DNA from 4 places in the Streptomyces sp. E-08 genome. Region 4 is predicted to be linked to each of the others. Evidence: riboswitches for the same ligand, from Rfam matches in the RefSeq annotation. Region 4 holds a riboswitch; each other region holds the start of a gene.
What was found. Region 4 has a riboswitch for cobalamin ahead of ACN9MM_RS05020 (energy-coupling factor ABC transporter permease). Riboswitches for the same ligand answer to the same signal wherever they lie in the genome.
Positions count from the first base shown of each region.

Region 1: linked by a shared signal. The riboswitch ahead of ACN9MM_RS09710 (cobalamin biosynthesis protein) and the one ahead of ACN9MM_RS05020 (energy-coupling factor ABC transporter permease) in region 4 are both predicted to bind cobalamin.
Region 2: linked by a shared signal. The riboswitch ahead of ACN9MM_RS26095 (ribonucleoside-diphosphate reductase subunit alpha) and the one ahead of ACN9MM_RS05020 (energy-coupling factor ABC transporter permease) in region 4 are both predicted to bind cobalamin.
Region 3: linked by a shared signal. The riboswitch ahead of cobN (cobaltochelatase subunit CobN) and the one ahead of ACN9MM_RS05020 (energy-coupling factor ABC transporter permease) in region 4 are both predicted to bind cobalamin.

Region 1 covers NZ_CP183971.1:2,115,419-2,119,601, reverse strand. The annotation lists gene ACN9MM_RS09715 (cobyric acid synthase) at 1-635, opposite strand, end outside; gene ACN9MM_RS09710 (cobalamin biosynthesis protein) at 632-1,618, opposite strand; cobalamin riboswitch at 1,654-1,793, opposite strand; gene ACN9MM_RS09705 (hypothetical protein) at 1,908-2,129, opposite strand; gene ACN9MM_RS09700 (anion permease) at 2,146-3,417, opposite strand; gene ACN9MM_RS09695 (alpha/beta hydrolase) at 3,826-4,183, shown strand, end outside.
Region 2 covers NZ_CP183971.1:5,619,636-5,623,818, forward strand. The annotation lists gene ACN9MM_RS26095 (ribonucleoside-diphosphate reductase subunit alpha) at 1-2,352, opposite strand, end outside; cobalamin riboswitch at 2,483-2,605, opposite strand; gene ACN9MM_RS26100 (GNAT family N-acetyltransferase) at 2,660-3,160, opposite strand; gene mctP (monocarboxylate uptake permease MctP) at 3,235-4,183, opposite strand, start outside.
Region 3 covers NZ_CP183971.1:4,139,368-4,143,550, reverse strand. The annotation lists gene ACN9MM_RS18960 (precorrin-8X methylmutase) at 1-509, opposite strand, end outside; gene ACN9MM_RS18955 (cobalamin biosynthesis protein CobG) at 506-1,729, opposite strand; cobalamin riboswitch at 1,803-1,934, shown strand; gene cobN (cobaltochelatase subunit CobN) at 1,974-4,183, shown strand, end outside.
Region 4 covers NZ_CP183971.1:1,068,055-1,072,237, forward strand. The annotation lists gene dhaK (dihydroxyacetone kinase subunit DhaK) at 1-530, shown strand, start outside; gene dhaL (dihydroxyacetone kinase subunit DhaL) at 556-1,176, shown strand; gene ACN9MM_RS05015 (PTS-dependent dihydroxyacetone kinase phosphotransferase subunit DhaM) at 1,173-1,628, shown strand; cobalamin riboswitch at 1,707-1,912, shown strand; gene ACN9MM_RS05020 (energy-coupling factor ABC transporter permease) at 1,942-2,640, shown strand; gene ACN9MM_RS05025 (energy-coupling factor ABC transporter substrate-binding protein) at 2,637-3,317, shown strand; gene cbiQ (cobalt ECF transporter T component CbiQ) at 3,323-4,072, shown strand; gene ACN9MM_RS05035 (ATP-binding cassette domain-containing protein) at 4,069-4,183, shown strand, end outside.

The DNA.
Region 1 (4,183 bases), 1.0 Mb from region 4:
TCGAGGCCCGGTTCGAGCAGCGTGACGTCACCCCGGAACTTGTTGACCAGGTATCCGGCCACGAGCGCCTGGTCCTCGGGAGAGAGCAGCGCCGTCGTCCCGAAGAACTGGGCGAAGACCCCGCCCCGGTCGATGTCCCCGACGACGACCACGGGCAGCTTCGCGGCCCGCGCGATGCCCATGTTCACGATGTCCGTGCGCCGCAGGTTGATCTCGGCCGGACTGCCCGCCCCCTCGCAGATCACGGCGTCATACGTGCCCCGGAGTTCCTCCAGGCACGCGAGGACCGGCTCGAAGAGTTCCTTCTGCCGGCCGCCGTGGTAGCCGCGGGCGCTCAGTTCGCCGACCGGCCTGCCCATGAGGACGACCTGGCTGGAGCGGTCGCTGCCGGGCTTGAGCAGCACCGGGTTCATCAGGGCGGTCGGCTCCACCCGCGCGGCCTGGGCCTGCATGGCCTGGGCCCGGCCGATCTCGGCGCCCTCCCGGGTGACGAAGGAGTTCAGGGACATGTTCTGGCCCTTGAACGGCGCGACCTTGACGCCCTGCCGGACCAGCCAGCGGCAGATTCCGGCCGTGACGACGCTCTTGCCCGCGTCGGACGTGGTCCCGGCGACGAGCAGCCCCCCACCCCTCATGCGTTCCTCCGCTTCAGCGCGCTCGCGATCATGCGGCCGCCCACGCAGGCGGCCAGGGTCAGTCCGGTGACCCGGCGGGAGAGCCGGACCGCGCGGTCGATGTCGGCGACCTCGACGGGCCGCCCCTCCCCGTTGAGGACGGGCCGGTGCTCGACCCGTCCGGCGTACGAGAGGGTCCCGCCGAGCCGCACGCCGAGGGCGCCCGCGAAGGAGGCCTCGACGGGGCCCGCGTTGGGGCTCGGGTGCTTCGCGGCGTCCGCCCGCCAGGCCCGTACGGCCCCGCGCGGGTTCCCGCCGGCGACGGTCGCGAGGACCGCGGTCAGCCGGGCGCCGGGCCAGCCGGCCACGTCGTCGAGGCGGGCCGAGGCCCAGCCGTACCTGCGGTACCGGGGGGACTTGTGGCCGACCATCGCGTCGAGGGTGTTGACGGCGCGGAAGCCGACCAGGCCCGGCACGCCCGCGACCGCTCCCCAGAAGAGGGCGCCCACGACCGCGTCGGAGGTGTTCTCGGCGACGGACTCCACGACCGCGCGGGCCATCGCGGGACCGTCGAGGGACTGCGGGTCGCGCCCGCACAGGTGCGGCAGCCGCTCGCGGGCGACCTCCAGGTCCCCGGCGGCGAGGGCGCCCCCGATCGCGCGGGCCTCGCGCCCCAGGGTCGTACCGCCGACGACGGACCAGACGGCGGCGGCGGTGAGCGCGGCGGATCCGGCACGGCTGCCCCGTACCGCACGGGCGGCGAGGGCGCCGGCCGCGACGGTGGCGCCGGCGCAGACGGCGGTGTGCAGGGCGCCCCACCCGCGGTGGTCGCGCCACAGGGCGTCCTCGACCCGGGCCGCGGCCCGGCCGAACGCGGCGACGGGATGGCCGCGGCGGGGGTCGCCGACGAGCAGGTCGACGGCGAGACCGGCGGCCGCGCCGTACGCGAATCCGTCCGGGGAAAGGCGGCTGGTTCTGGAGGGTCCGGGGCTGCGGCCGGGCATGGCGCTGTGTCCTCACTCAGGGTCCGCGCCCTGGATCGACGTGACCGGCGGCGAGAGTTCCTGACTCCCGGACCCTTCGGATCCGGTCACAGTGGCGGGACCGCGCCGGATTCGCACCGGACTTCCTCTACTGCCGCCGTAATGGCCTCGGCAGTCCACCACGGCCCGAGAACAGCCGTCAACTCACCCTTGACCTGCACCGCGTCACTGTGCGAAGCACCACAAACACGACGGCGGGGCGGTCCGCACACCGAAGGTGCGGACCGCCCCGCCGGTCACGCTCGACGCGTCAGGCGACGATCAGGTAGATGCCGTACGCCACGGCCGCCAGGCACAGGGCGAAGCAGGCGTAGGCGCCGGTGCGGGCCAGGGCGGCGGAGCCTCCCTGGGCGGCGGCCTGCTCCTGCTTGGAGAGGCCGATGACACCGAGGGTGAAGAGGCCCACGAGCGCGACGGTCGTCACGAGGCTGACTCCGAAGACGGAGCCGAGAGCTGCCCAGTCGATCTTCATGCTTGGTTCCAGTTCCTTAGACCGCGGCGGCGGGGGCCGGGGGAGCGGCCGGGTCCGTGGGGACCGGCGCGGGGATGGTGGTCTTCAGGTCCTCGTCCGCGACGGCGGCGACGGAGCCGGCCGGCGGCGGGGTGACGGCCGCGATCGCGGTGGTCACGACGCCCGCGGGCTCGGCGTCGCCGTCCAGGTCGTCGGCCGTGACGTTGTGCCGGTCGACCGGCTTGCGGCGGGACAGCGACCAGATCACGGCCGAGCCGGAGACCAGGAGGACCGCGACGGCGACGATGCCCCAGGGGCCCTGCTTGGTGAGGAACTCGGCACCGGCGCCGACGAGGCCGGCGGCGGGCAGCGTCAGGCCCCAGGCGACGAACATCCGGGTCGCGGTCGACCAGCGGACGACACCGCCCTTGCGGCCGAGACCGGCACCCATCACGGCACCCGAGCAGGACTGGGTGGTCGAGAGGGAGAAGCCGAGGTGCGAGGAGGCGAGGATGACCGTGGCGGCGCTGGTCTGGGCGGCGAAGCCCTGCTGCGGCCGGAGGTCGGTGAGGCCCTTGCCCATGGTGCGGATGATGCGCCAGCCGCCGAGGTAGGTGCCGAGCGCGATGGCCACACCGGCGGAGACGATGACCCACAGGGGCGGGTTCGAACCGGGGGCGACGACGCCCTGCGTGACCAGGGCGAGGGTGATGATGCCCATCGTCTTCTGGGCGTCGTTGGTGCCGTGGGCGAGGGAGACGAGACCGGCGGAGGCGATCTGGCCGACGCGGTAGCCCTTGGCGGTGCGCTTCTCGTCGGTCTTCGCGCCGATCTTGTACGTCAGGCGCGTGGCCAGCATCGCGGCGAGGCCGGCGACGATGGGCGCGGCGACGGCCGGGATGAGGACCTTGGTGACGATGGTCGGGGCGTTCACGGCGGACCAGCCGGCCGACATGACCGCGGCGCCGATGAGACCGCCGAAGAGGGCGTGGGACGAGCTGGACGGCAGGCCGAGGAGCCAGGTCAGCAGATTCCACAGGATGGCGCCCACGAGCGCCGCGAAGATCACTTCTGTACGAATGCCCTCTTCGTTGATGATCCCGCCGGAGATCGTCTTGGCGACCTCCACGGACAGGAACGCGCCGACGAGGTTCAGCACGGCGGACATGGCCACCGCCGTCTTGGGCTTGAGAGCACCGGTCGAGATGGTCGTGGCCATCGCGTTGGCGGTGTCGTGGAAACCGTTCGTGAAATCGAACACGAGAGCTGTCACGACCACAATGGCGAGCAGCAGCGTGATGTGTTCCATTTACCCAGGCAATCGTTTGACGTCAGTGGCTCGTCGAACGTAAGCAACCTGGGTGAACGGAAGATGAACTGGGGCGGGCGGCGTGGTGTCCCTATCCGGTGTCAAGAGGTTCCGCTTGTGGCCCCCGGGTGCCCGGTTGTCCACGATGCGGTCACCCGGCAACCATGGGTAATCCGGGCCCGTACGGGGCACGTACGACCTGCCCCGCTTCCTCCCCCGTCACCCGGTTCCGCTCCCTGGACAGAACCATCCGGCCGGGGGACCGCCAGGAGGAGACCCATGTCACTCCGCCGGGCGATCCCTCCGCTTCGCCCCTCCCCGGGCCGGGCCCGGGGAGCGCGGGGCCGGTCCAGGGCCGTCCGGGTCCGTCCGGTGGCAGCCCCACCCCGCCCTGCCGACACTGGGAGCGTGCGCCCGGCTACAGCGACGGCAGCGGCCGTCACCACTCTGATAGGTGTCGGCGCGGCCGCGATCGCGGCCGGCCGGTACGCCAGCGACGTCGCCCTCAAGGTGCCGTCCGGACGACCACTCCCCGGAGACCCCCGGCTCACCGTGCACGCCACGGGGCCCGAACGCATCACCCTCACCCGCAGCCTCGCGTCGCTGCGCCCCGGCACGTACGGGATGGAGGCCCACGGCCTGCACGCCGTCCTCGGCCCCGTACTCGACCGGGTCCCGCACACCGCCGACACCGTCGTCCGCCGCCTGGAGCGGGTCGAGCTCGGCGTCCTCGGGCCCGGCGCCCGCGTCCGGCTCACCCCCCAGC
Region 2 (4,183 bases), 4.6 Mb from region 4:
CTGGCAGGCCTCGCAGGACTCGGGGTTCTCAAGGGAGCAGGCGAGCGCGTCGGCGTCGGGGGCCGCCTGCTGGACGGGGATCGGGGCGGCGGCCTGCGCCGCGCGGGCGATCCGGGTCGCCGGACGGGAGCGCAGGTAGTACGTCGTCTTCAGGCCCTGCTTCCAGGCATACGCGTACATCGACGACAGCTTGCCGATCGTCGGCGTCTCGAGGAACAGGTTCAGCGACTGCGACTGGTCCAGGAAGGGGGTGCGGGCCGCGGCCATGTCGATGAGGCCGCGCTGCGGGATCTCCCAGGCCGTGCGGTACAGCTCGCGGACCTCGGCCGGAATCCAGGTGAAGCCGGCCACCGAGCCGCTGGCGTCGCGCAGCGCCTCACGGGTCTGGGCGTCCCAGACGCCGAGCCGCTTCAGCTCGTCGACGAGGTACGAGTTGACCTGGAGGAACTCGCCGGACAGCGTCTCGCGCTTGAACAGGTTGGAGACCTGCGGCTCGATGCACTCGTAGACGCCCGCGATGGAGGCGATGGTCGCCGTGGGGGCGATGGCGAGGAGGAGGCTGTTGCGCATGCCGGTGGAGGCGATCCGCTCGCGCAGGGCGGCCCAGCGCTCCGGCCAGTTCAGCTCGACGTCGTAGTGGTCGGGGTGCAGGACACCCTGGGCGGTACGGGTCTCGGCCCAGGCCGGCAGCGGGCCGTTGCGCTCGGCGAGGTCGGCGGACGCCTCGTACGCGGCGAGCATGATCCGCTCGGCGATGCGGGTGGACAGGGCGCGCGCCTCGGCCGAGTCGAACGGCAGCTTCAGCTGGAAGAAGACGTCCTGGAGGCCCATCGCGCCCAGGCCGACCGGGCGCCACTTGGAGTTGGAGCGGCCGGCCTGCTCGGTCGGGTAGAAGTTGATGTCGACGACCCGGTCGAGGAAGGTGACGGCCGTGCGGACGGTCGCGTCGAGCCGCTCCCAGTCGAGGTCCGAACCGACCACGAAGGCACCCAGGTTGACCGAGCCGAGGTTGCACACCGCGGTCTCGTCGTCGTTGGTGACCTCGATGATCTCGGTGCACAGGTTCGAGGAGTGCACCACGCGGCCGGGCAGCGCGGTCTGGTTGGCCGTGCGGTTCGAGGCGTCCTTGAACGTCATCCAGCCGTTGCCGGTCTGCGCCAGGGTCCGCATCATCCGGCCGTACAGGTCGCGGGCCGGCATCGTCTTGCGGGCGAGGCCCGCCTCCTCGGCCTTGAGGTAGGCGGCGTCGAACTCCTCGCCGTACAGGTCGACGAGCTCGGGCACGTCCGACGGGGAGAACAGCGACCAGTCGGCGTCGGCGTTGACCCGGCGCATGAACTCGTCCGGGATCCAGTGCGCCAGGTTCAGGTTGTGCGTACGGCGCTGGTCCTCGCCCGTGTTGTCGCGGAGCTCCAGGAACTCCTCGATGTCCGCGTGCCAGGTCTCCAGGTAGACCGCGGCGGCGCCCTTGCGGCGGCCGCCCTGGTTCACGGCGGCGACGGAGGCGTCCAGGGTCTTCAGGAACGGCACGATGCCGTTGGAGTGCCCGTTGGTGCCGCGGATCAGGGAACCGCGGGCGCGGATGCGGGAGTACGAGAGGCCGATGCCGCCGGCGTGCTTCGAGAGGCGCGCGACCTGGTGGTAGCGGTCGTAGATGGAGTCCAGCTCGTCCTGCGGGGAGTCCAGCAGGTAGCAGGAGGACATCTGCGGGTGGCGGGTGCCGGAGTTGAAGAGCGTGGGGGAGGAGGGGAGGTAGTCCAGGCGGCTCATCAGGCCGTAGAGGGACGCCACCTCGTCCAGGGCGCGGACGCTGTTGTCCTCGGCCAGGCCGCAGGCCACGCGCAGCATGAAGTGCTGCGGGGTCTCGACCACCTTGCGGGTGATCGGGTGGCGCAGCAGGTAGCGCGAGTAGAGGGTGCGCAGGCCGAAGTAGCCGAAGCGGTCGTCGCCGGCCGGGTCGATCGTGGCGTCGAGGCGCTCGGCGTGCAGGGCGGCGAACTCGGCGGTGCGGTCGGCGATGAGGCCCTCGCGGTGACCGACGGCGACCGAGGCCGAGAAGGAGACGGCGCCCTGGCCGGCCGCCTCGTCGGCGATGGTGAGGGTGAGGAGCCGGGCGGCGAGCCGGGAGTACGCGGGGTCCTCGGCGATCAGGCCGGCGGCGGCCTCGGTGGCCAGCTCGCGCAGCTCCGCCTCGTCCGACAGGGCGCTGCGGCCGCGGAGCGCGGCGGCGGCGACCTTGCCGGGGTCGGTGTCCGGGAGGTCGGCGGTGAGATCGGTCAGGGTCCGCAGGAGTACGGTCCCGGGGCCGTCGTTCTCGATCGCTGCGGCCGGATCGGCGGGCGCGATGGTCACGTGGGGGCTCTCCCTCGCTCGGCTCGGGGCCAGGGCGGGGGGCGGGCAGGCGGGCACCCTTACGCGCGGGCGCGCCGCGTCCACCGGCCCACTCCGCGAGGCCCGGACGTCTGTGGCACCCGGAACGGACGGACCGGGCGCGCTGCCGGCAGGTCCTCGGACTCACTCCGTACGAATCCGCACGTAGCACACCGTTGCGGGACAGTTCCGGATTCGCGCCGGATTCCCCTGCGTCGACAGCGAGCACGAGCATACATGTGGGGGGCGCCCCTTCGAGCACCCCCCACATGTTGTGTCGGTCCCGGGGTTACAGTTCCAGGGCGTACGTCCGCAGCGGGTGTTCGGGGATCGGGTTCCAGTCCCGCTCGGGGGTGCGGACGAAGCCCATCCGCTCGTAGATCCGGTGCGCCGAGACCATCTTCGCGTCCGTGGAGAGGACGAGCCGCGCGCAGTCGGGGAGGGCCCGCGCCCGGTCCACGCAGGCGCGTACGAGCGCTTCTCCGACGCCCCTGCCGCGGGCTGCCGGCGCGACCACGAGCATCCGGAACTCGGCCTCGCCGGGCACGGCGATGTCGGCCCAGGTGGTGCCGCCGGCGGCGAAGGTCACCCCTCCGATGATCCCGTCCTCGGCGTCGGCGGCGACGAGCACCTCGCTCTCGCGCGCCCGCCGGGCCGTGTCGCGGAGCACGTCCAGATAGAAGTCGTCCTCGCCGTGCAACAGCAGCCCGTCGTTCAGATAGGTCAGCCCGGTGAGGTCACCGAGCTCCTCGTACTCCTCGGGCCGTACCGCCCTGATCGTGAAGTCCATGCCCGCCAGTCTGCCGCGCGGTCACGCGAAGGGGCCCGGGATTTCCCGGGCCCCTTCGTCTGCGCGTCCGTGGATCAGTGCGTCGGGGTGCCGACCTTCGGGACCTCGGTGCGGACGCCGGCGTCGCCCGCGTCCGCCGTGTAGTCCTCCGGGGAGGTCTCGTCGACGCCCTCGGGGGCCTTGACGGCCTTGAGGACGAAGGTCAGGACGACCGTGACGACGACGTTGAGCGTGAAGGCGGTGAGGCCGATGTAGCCGATCTCGCCGATGCCCGGGATCTCGGCGGCCGAGCCGCCGAAGTGCTTCTGGGTCGGGCTGGCGACGCCGTACGCGGCGGCCGTGCCGTAGATCATGCCGACGGCCCAGCCGGCGAGCAGCGCCCAGCGGTGGAACCAGCGGGTGAAGAGACCGCCGACGAGCGCCGGGAAGGTCTGCAGGATCCAGATGCCGCCGAGCAGCTGGAAGTTGATCGCGACCGTCTTGTCCATGGTGAGGACGAAGACGAGCGCGCCGACCTTCACCAGGAGCGAGACCAGCTTGGAGACCTTGGTCTCCTGGGCCGGGGTGGCGTCCGGTTTGATGAAGTCCTTGTAGATGTTGCGGGTGAAGAGGTTGGCCGCGGCGATCGACATGATCGCGGCCGGGACGAGCGCGCCGATGCCGATGGCGGCGAACGCGACGCCCGCGAACCAGTCCGGGAACATGGTCTCGAAGAGCTGCGGGATGGCGAGCTGGCCGTTCGTGACCTTGATGCCGGCGGCGATCGCCATGAAGCCGAGCAGCGCGAGCAGGCCCAGCATGAGCGAGTAGAGCGGCAGGATCGTGGTGTTGCGGCGGATGACCTCACGGCTGCGGGACGACAGGGTCGCCGTGATGGAGTGCGGGTACATGAAGAGCGCGAGCGCCGAGCCGAGCGCGAGCGTCGCGTACGTCCACTGTCCGGCCTCGCCGGGGACGAGCGCGCCGCGCGGTTTGCCGGTCGCCGGGTTGGTCTGCGCGTACGCCTCGCCGGCCTTGGCGAAG
Region 3 (4,183 bases), 3.1 Mb from region 4:
AAGCCGACGGGGATGCCGAGGACGGCGGCGGGCTTCCCGGCGCCCTTCGCGATCATCTCCAGGAGGTGGAAGAGGGCGGTGGGGGCGTTGCCGATGGCGACGACGGAGCCTTCGAGGCGGTCCCGCCACAGTTCGAGGGCGGCGGCGGAGCGGGTGGTGCCGAGCTCGGCGGCGAGGGCGGGGACGGCCGGGTCGGAGAGCGCGCAGAGCACCTCGTTGTCGGCGGGCAGCCGCTTGCGGGTGACGCCGCTGGCGACCATCTGGGCGTCGCAGAGGATCGGCGCGCCCGCGCGGAGGGCCTCGCGGGCGTTCGCGACGACCCGCGGGGAGTACGCGATGTCCTGCACGAGGTCGGTCATGCCGCAGGCGTGGATCATCCGGACCGCCACCTGGGCGACGTCGGCGGGCAGGTCCGCGAGGTCCGCCTCGGCGCGGATCGTGGCAAAGGACCGGCGGTAGATCTCCGTCCCGTCCTTCTCGTAGTCGAACATCCTGGTGCTCTCGCTCATCTCGTCGTGCGGGCCTTGGTCACTGCTTCGGGCAGGGCGGTACGGGGGGTGGGGACGCCGTCCACCAGGTAGCTGTCGTCGCCGGTGGCGAGGACGTCGACCCAGGTGCCGCGCGGGTGGCCGCAGCGGCGCTCGCACCCGGAGTAGTGGACGGGCAGGCCTCCGTGGCGGACCAGGCCGGCGTCCGTCCGGACGTCGGCGAGGGACTTGGCGCAGCCAGGGCGTCCGGTGCAGGCGCTGACCCCGACGGAAGGCAGGCCGGGCCGGGTGACCAGGCCGTACGGTTCCAGGGCGGGGAGCCTGGCGGGGTCGGTCACCACGACCGCGCCGCGCCAGGGCGTGAGCCGGACCTCGGCGGCGGGCAGCAGGGCCCGCAGCTGGGTGGCGGTCAGCCGGCCGAGCGGGGCGAGGACGTGCAGGGCGCGGTCGCCGAGCGGCCCGGGCGCGGGCGGCGGGGACACGGGGAGCGGCGGTACGGGTACGGGCTCCGCCGTGATCCCGGCCCTCGCGAGCGCCCCGGCCCAGTCGGGTACGTGCGCGTCGGGCAGCTCGTGCGGGCGCCAGGCCCCGTTGCCCGCGGCCTCGGCCGCGTCGAGGAACGCGAGGGCGGCGGCGAGGGCGGCCCGGACGGCGTCGGCGGCGGCGAGGAGGAAGGCCCGGGAGCCGAGGAGCAGCCGGACGGATCCGTCCCGTCCTGCGATCAAGCTCACATCGCCGCCGAGCCCGGCGACGTCTCCGCGCCCGTCGTCCAGGACGAACAGGAACCGTCCGGAAAGGGACGCCGCCCGGGGTTCGGCGCACAGGGCGGTGTCCAGGGCGCGGGCCCACAACTGCACGTCCGAGTGGCCGAGTCCGTCGAGTCCCGCGCCGGGCGAGGCCACGATGTTGCGGACGCGCTCGTGGGTGGGGGAGGGCAGCAGGCCCGCCCCGGCCAGGAGGGAGGCGAGCCGCGCCCCGCAGTCCTCGGCGAGGCCGCGCAGCTCCGCGTTGCCGCGTGAGGTGATGCTGATCCGCCCGTCGCCGAGGGTCTCGGCCGCGTGCGCCAGAACCTCGGCCTGACGAGCCGTCAGGCGCCCTGCGGGCAGGCGCAGTCGGGCCAGGCGTCCGTCGTCGGCGGGGTGCAGGCGCAGCGCCCCGGGGCAGGCGTCGCCACGGTCCCGTACGCGAGGTTCGCCCGGTTCGGACGCCGGGGGTGGGGTGGGCGGCATGGCGGCGAGCATACCCACGGGGAACCGCCCGACCACCGGGTGTGATCCGGTCGACCCCGCCGCTCCCTGGGGCCCGCCCACGCCACGATCTAGGATGCAGATCGGCATGGGGTCCCAGGACCCCGGGGAGGAAGCCCGGTGAGAATCCGGCGCGGTCCCGCCACTGTGAGCCCGCACCCGCGGGTGAGTCAGGAACTCCCGCCGTCCATCTGACCACCCGGGGCGCGGACAACCCCGAGGAAGGCCTGAGCTCGCCATGCTCCTGCTGCTGTCGCACTCCGACACCGACCTGCTCAGCGCCCGCGCGGCGAACGCCGCCCAGGCCGAGGGAGCGGTCGAGTACCGCTTCGCCAACCCCTCGCGCCTCCCCCTGGCCGACCTCCCCGCCCTGCTCGACGGCGTCGACCTCGTCGTCGTCCGCCTCCTCGGCGGGATCCGCTCCTGGCAGGAGGGCCTGGACACGGTCCTCGCCACCGGGAAGCCGGTCGTCGTGCTCAGCGGCGAACAGGCCCCCGACGCCCAGCTGATGGGGTCCTCCACCGTGCCCGTCGGCGTCGCCACCGAGGCGCACGCCTATCTGGCGCACGGCGGCCCGGCCAACCTGGAGCAGCTGGCCCGCTTCCTCTCCGACACCGTGCTGCTCACCGGCCACGGCTTCGAGTCCCCGGCCGCCGCCCCCACCTGGGGCCCGCTCGACCGGGTCGCGAGGAACGAGACCGGCCCGACGATCGCCGTGCTCTACTACCGCGCCCACCACATGAGCGGGAACACCGCCTTCGTCGACGCCCTGTGCGGGGCGATCGAGGACGCCGGCGCGCGGGCCCTCCCGCTGTACGTGGCGTCCCTGCGGGCCCCCGAGGCGGAGCTCGTCGAGACGCTGCGCACGGCCGACGCGATCGTCACGACCGTCCTCGCGGCCGGCGGCACCAAGCCCGCCGAGGCGCAGGCCGGCGGCGACGAGGAGGCCTGGGACGCGGGCGCGCTCGCCGCGCTCGACGTGCCGATCCTCCAGGCGCTCTGCCTGACCGGCTCGCGGTCGGCGTGGGAGGAGAACGACGAGGGCCTGTCCCCGCTGGACGCCGCGAGCCAGGTCGCCGTGCCCGAGTTCGACGGCCGCCTCATCACCGTCCCGTTCTCCTTCAAGGAGATCGACGCCGACGGTCTGCCCGCGTACGTCGCCGACGCCGAGCGCGCGGCCCGCGTCGCCGGGATCGCCGTGCGGCACGCCCGGCTCCGCCACATCCCGAACGCCGAGAAGCGGCTGGCGCTCGTCCTCTCCGCGTACCCGACGAAGCACTCCCGCATCGGCAACGCGGTCGGTCTCGACACCCCCGCCTCCGCCGTCTCCCTGCTCCGCCGCCTCATCGAGGAGGGCTACGACTTCGGCCCCGAGGCGGACCTCCCCGGTCTGGTCTCCGGCGACGGCGACGAGCTGATCTACGCCCTCATCGAGGCCGGCGGCCACGACCAGGACTGGCTGACCGAGGAGCAGCTCGCGAAGAACCCGGTCCGCATCCCGGCCGCCGACTACAAGCGCTGGTACGCGACGCTGCCCGCCGAGCTCCGCGAGCAGGTCGAGGAGCACTGGGGCCCGGCGCCCGGCGAGATGTTCCTCGACCGGTCCCGCAACCCGGAGGGCGACATCGTCCTCGCCGCCCTGCGGCGCGGGAACCTGCTGGTCCTCATCCAGCCGCCGCGCGGCTTCGGCGAGAACCCGATCGCGATCTACCACGACCCCGATCTCCCGCCGTCCCACCACTACCTGGCCGCCTACCGCTGGATCGCCGCCCGCGCCGAGGACGGCGGCTTCGGCGCCGACGCCATGGTCCACCTGGGCAAGCACGGCAACCTGGAGTGGCTGCCCGGCAAGAACGCCGGCCTGTCCGCCGCCTGCGGCCCCGACGCGGCCCTCGGCGACATCCCGCTGATCTACCCGTTCCTCGTCAACGACCCGGGCGAGGGCACCCAGGCCAAGCGCCGCGTGCACGCGACCCTCGTCGACCACCTGGTGCCGCCGATGGCCCGCGCCGACTCGTACGGCGACATCGCGCGCCTGGAGCAGCTGCTCGACGAGTACGCGCAGATCTCCTCCATGGACCCGGCGAAGCTGCCCGCGATCCGCGCCCAGATCTGGACCCTGATCCAGGCCGCCAAGCTCGACCACGACCTCGGTCTGGAGGAGCGCCCGGAGGACGACGGCTTCGACGACTTCCTGCTGCACGTCGACGGCTGGCTGTGCGAGGTCAAGGACGCCCAGATCCGCGACGGACTGCACGTCCTCGGCGGCGCCCCGGAGGGCGAGGCCCGGGTCAACCTGGTCCTGTCCATCCTGCGTGCCCGCCAGATCTGGGGCGGCACGCAGGCGCTGCCCGGTCTGCGCGAGGCCCTCGGCCTGGACGAGTCGGCCGCGACCCGCACCACCGCCGACGAGGCGGAGGCGAAGGCCCGCGAGCTGGTCGAGGCGAT
Region 4 (4,183 bases):
TCGTGGAGAAGATCGCCGGTGCCGCCGCCGAGGAGGGCGCCCCGCTGGAGCGCGTGGAGTCGATCGCCCGACGGGTCAACGAGCGGTGCCGGTCCTTCGGGGTGGCCCTGAGTGCCTGCACGACCCCCGCCAAGGGCAGCCCGACCTTCGATCTCCCCGCGGGCGAGCTGGAGTTGGGCATCGGGATTCACGGCGAACCGGGCCGGGAGCGGCGGGCCATGATGACCTCCCGCGAGATCGCGGACTTCGCCGTGGACGCCGTCGTCGAGGACCTGCGCCCGTCCGGGCCGGTCATCGCCCTGGTGAACGGGATGGGCGCCACTCCTCTCCTGGAGCTGTACGGCTTCAACGCCGAGGTGCAGCGGGTGCTCGCCGAGCGGCAGGTGCCGGTGGCCCGGACACTGGTCGGGAACTACGTGACGTCGCTCGACATGGCCGGGTGCTCGGTGACCCTGTGCGAGGTCGACGAGGAGCTGTTGCGTCTGTGGGACGCTCCGGTGCAGACGCCCGCGCTGCGCTGGGGCCGGTGAGACGGGATTGGGCATGGGGAGCGACATGACGGAGACCTTCGGCGCCGGGTTCCTGGTGCGCTGGCTGGCCGCGGTGGCCGAGGACGTCGACCGGGAGGCGGACCGGCTCACCGAGCTGGACTCGGCCATCGGCGACGCCGACCACGGGGCCAATCTGCGGCGGGGCTTCGCCGCCGTGACGGAGATCCTGGCGAAGGAGCCGCCGGCGAGCCCGGGCGCGGTGCTCACCGCCGCCGGGCGGCAGCTGATCTCCACGGTCGGCGGCGCCTCGGGGCCGCTGTACGGGACGCTGCTGCGGCGCGCCGGGAAGACCCTGGGCGAGGACGCGCAGGTCACCCGGGTGCGGTTGGCGGAGGCCCTCGGCGCCGGGGTGGCCGCCGTGTCGCAGCTGGGCGGCGCCCAGGTGGGGGACAAGACGATGCTGGACGCGCTCGTGCCCGCCGTCGAAGGGCTCCGGAGTTCGTACGAGGCGGCCCGGACCGCCGCCGACGGCGGCGCCCTCGCGACCGTACCCCTCCAGGCGCGCAAGGGCCGGGCCAGCTATCTCGGGGAGCGGTCGATCGGGCACCAGGATCCGGGGGCGACGTCGTCGGCGCTGCTGTTCGCGGCGCTCGCCGACACCGCGCGCACGGAGGGGGTGCGATGAGCCCCACGCCCGCAGAACCGCCCACAGAACCGCCCGCCGTGCCTCCCGTGGTCCCGCCCGTCGGCATCGTGCTCGTCTCCCACAGCGCGGCGGTCGCGACGGCGGTGGCCGAGCTGGCCCGCGGCCTCGCGGGCGGCGGCGATCTCGCGCCGCTGCTGCCGGCGGGCGGCACTGCGGACGGCGGGCTCGGGACGAGTTCCGAGCTGATCTGCGAGGCGGCGAAGGCCGTCGACCGGGGGGCCGGTGTGGCGCTCCTGGTCGACCTGGGCAGCGCGGTCCTCACCGTGAAGGCGCTGCTCGCCGAGGGCGACGAACTGCCCGAGGCCGCCCGCCTGGTGGACGCGCCGTTCGTCGAGGGCGCGGTCGCCGCGCTGGTCACGGCGAGCGCCGGCGGGGACCTCGAAGCGGTGGTGGCGGCGGCCTCGGAGGCGTACTCCTACCGCAAGGAGTGAGCGCCCGAGCCGTGTGCGGGGAGTGACCGACGGGCCGCGCCGGGTGGCGACCGTGTTGTGATCCAGCAGGTCAACACACTAATGTCGCAGGGCCTTGGTGTACGGGAAACCGGTGCGGTACCGGTGCGGCCCTCGCCACTGTGATCGGGAGGTCCGGCTCCATCCCCGGGGGGAACACCCCGGGGAAGCCACTGGACCGGCGCGGGAGACCGCGACGGTGTGGGAAGGCGGAGTCGGGCCGTATGACCGTCAGCCAGGAGACCGGCCGGGGTGCGTTGTCCATCCACGAGGTGCTGGAGAGGGTCTACCGACCATGCATATAGCCGAGGGGTATCTGCCCCCTGTGCACGCCGCCGCCTGGGGCGTAGCGGCCGCCCCGTTCGTCGCCCACGGGGTGCGCGCGCTGACCCGCGAGGTGCGGTCGAACCCCGAGTCCACCCTGCTGCTCGGCGCGTCCGGCGCCTTCACGTTCGTCCTGTCGGCACTCAAGCTTCCCTCCGTCACCGGGAGTTGCTCCCACCCGACCGGTACGGGTCTGGGTGCGATCCTCTTCCGACCCCCGATCATGGCGGTCCTCGGGACGATCACCCTGCTCTTCCAGGCCCTGCTGCTCGCGCACGGCGGGCTGACCACCCTCGGGGCGAACGCCTTCTCGATGGCGATCGTCGGGCCCTGGGCGGGCTACGGGACGTACCGGCTGCTGCGGCGGTTCGGTACGCCGCTGATGGTGGCCGTCTTCTTCGGCGCGTTCGTCGCCGACCTGTCCACGTACTGCGTCACCAGCGTGCAGCTGGCCCTGGCGTTCCCCGACCCCGGCAGCGGCGTGCCCGGCGCGCTGGCCAAGTTCGGCGGGATCTTCGCCGTGACCCAGATCCCGCTGGCGGTGAGCGAGGGCCTGCTCACGGTGCTCGTGATGCGGCTGCTCACCCAGTCCAGCAAGGGCGAGCTGGTCCGGCTCGGCGTCCTCGGCCGGCCGAAGGCGGAGCGAGGGGAGGAGGTGGCCGCGCGATGAGCCGTAACGCGAAGATCAACACGCTGCTGCTGCTCCTCGTCGCCGCGCTCGCGGTCCTGCCGCTCGCGCTGGGCCTCGGCGACCACAAGGAAGAGCCGTTCGCGGGGTCGGACGCGGAGGCCGAGACCGCGATCACCGAGCTCCAGCCGGACTACAAGCCGTGGTTCAGCCCGCTGTACGAGCCGCCGTCCGGCGAGATCGAGTCGGCGCTCTTCGCCCTCCAGGCGGCACTGGGCGCCGGCGTCCTCGCGTACTACTTCGGCCTCCGGCGCGGCCGCCGCCAGGGCGCGGCCCGCGCGGCGGCGGAGGCCGCCGAGGCGGCGGGGACGGACGGTGCGACGGGGATGGAGAGTGCGACGGGGGAAGGCGGTCCCGTCGGGCAGGGTGACTCCGGTACGGCCGGGAACGGGCCCGTCTCCGGCACGTCGACCAGCGGGGAGGACTCGGCCGACGCGCACGCCGGTACCGGTACCGGTGCCGACTCCGGCGCCCCGCGTACCGGTGCCGGCTCCCGCGCCCCGCGTGCCGGCGCCGGCTCCCGCGCCCCGCGGGCCGGCGCAGCCTCCCGTGCCGCCGGCGCCGGTGCCGCAAGCGGCGGGTCCCGGCCCGTCGTCGGTGAGGCGGGGGTCCCGGGGGCCGACGACGGTTCCGTCCCCTTCGACGGCACGGGCGCGTAGCGCCGATGCTGCCGATCGACGCGGCGGCGCACAGCAGTCGCTGGCGCCGCCGTCATCCCGTGGAGAAGGCGCTCCTCGGCTTCGGACTGACCCTGTGCGCGGTGGGTCTGCCGCCGTGGCCCGGCGCGGTGCTCGTGGCGGCGGCCACGCTCGCGGTGCTGCTCGGCCCGGCCGGTGTGCCGGGCCGTCAGCTGTGGCGGGCGTTCCGCATCCCGCTCGGCTTCTGCGTCACGGGCGCGGTCCCGCTGCTCTTCGAGGTGGGCGGGGCGCGGGGGCTCGTGGCCCTCGCGCCCGACGGTCCCGTGCACGCGGGCGAGTTGCTGCTGCGGACCGCCTCGGCCTCTCTCGGGGTGCTGCTCTTCGCCTTCACGACGCCGGTGTCCGACGTGCTGCCCCGGTTGGTCCGGGCGGGCGTCCCGGCACCGGTGGTGGACGTGGCACTCGTGATGTACCGGATCATCTTCCTGCTGCTCGACGCGCTCACGAAGATCCGGCAGGCCCAGGCGGCCCGGCTCGGGCACACCACCCGGGCCGCGACCTGGCGTTCGCTCGCCGGCCTCGGCGCGACGACGTTCGTACGGGCCTTCGACCGGGCGCAGCGCCTGCAGTCGGGGCTCGCCGGGCGCGGTTACGACGGGACGCTGCGGGTGCTGGTGCCCGCCGTCGCGGTGTCGCGGCGGTTCCTCACGGCGACGGGCCTGCTCCTGGCGGGTCTCGTCGCCCTCACCCTCGTACTGGAAAGGTTCCTTCCGTGACGTCTCCGACCCCCGTCGTGGAGCTGGTGAAGGCGGGTTTCGCCTACGAGGACGGGCCCGCGGTCCTGTCGGGCGTGGACTTCGCGGTGGCGGAGGGACGCGCGATCGCGC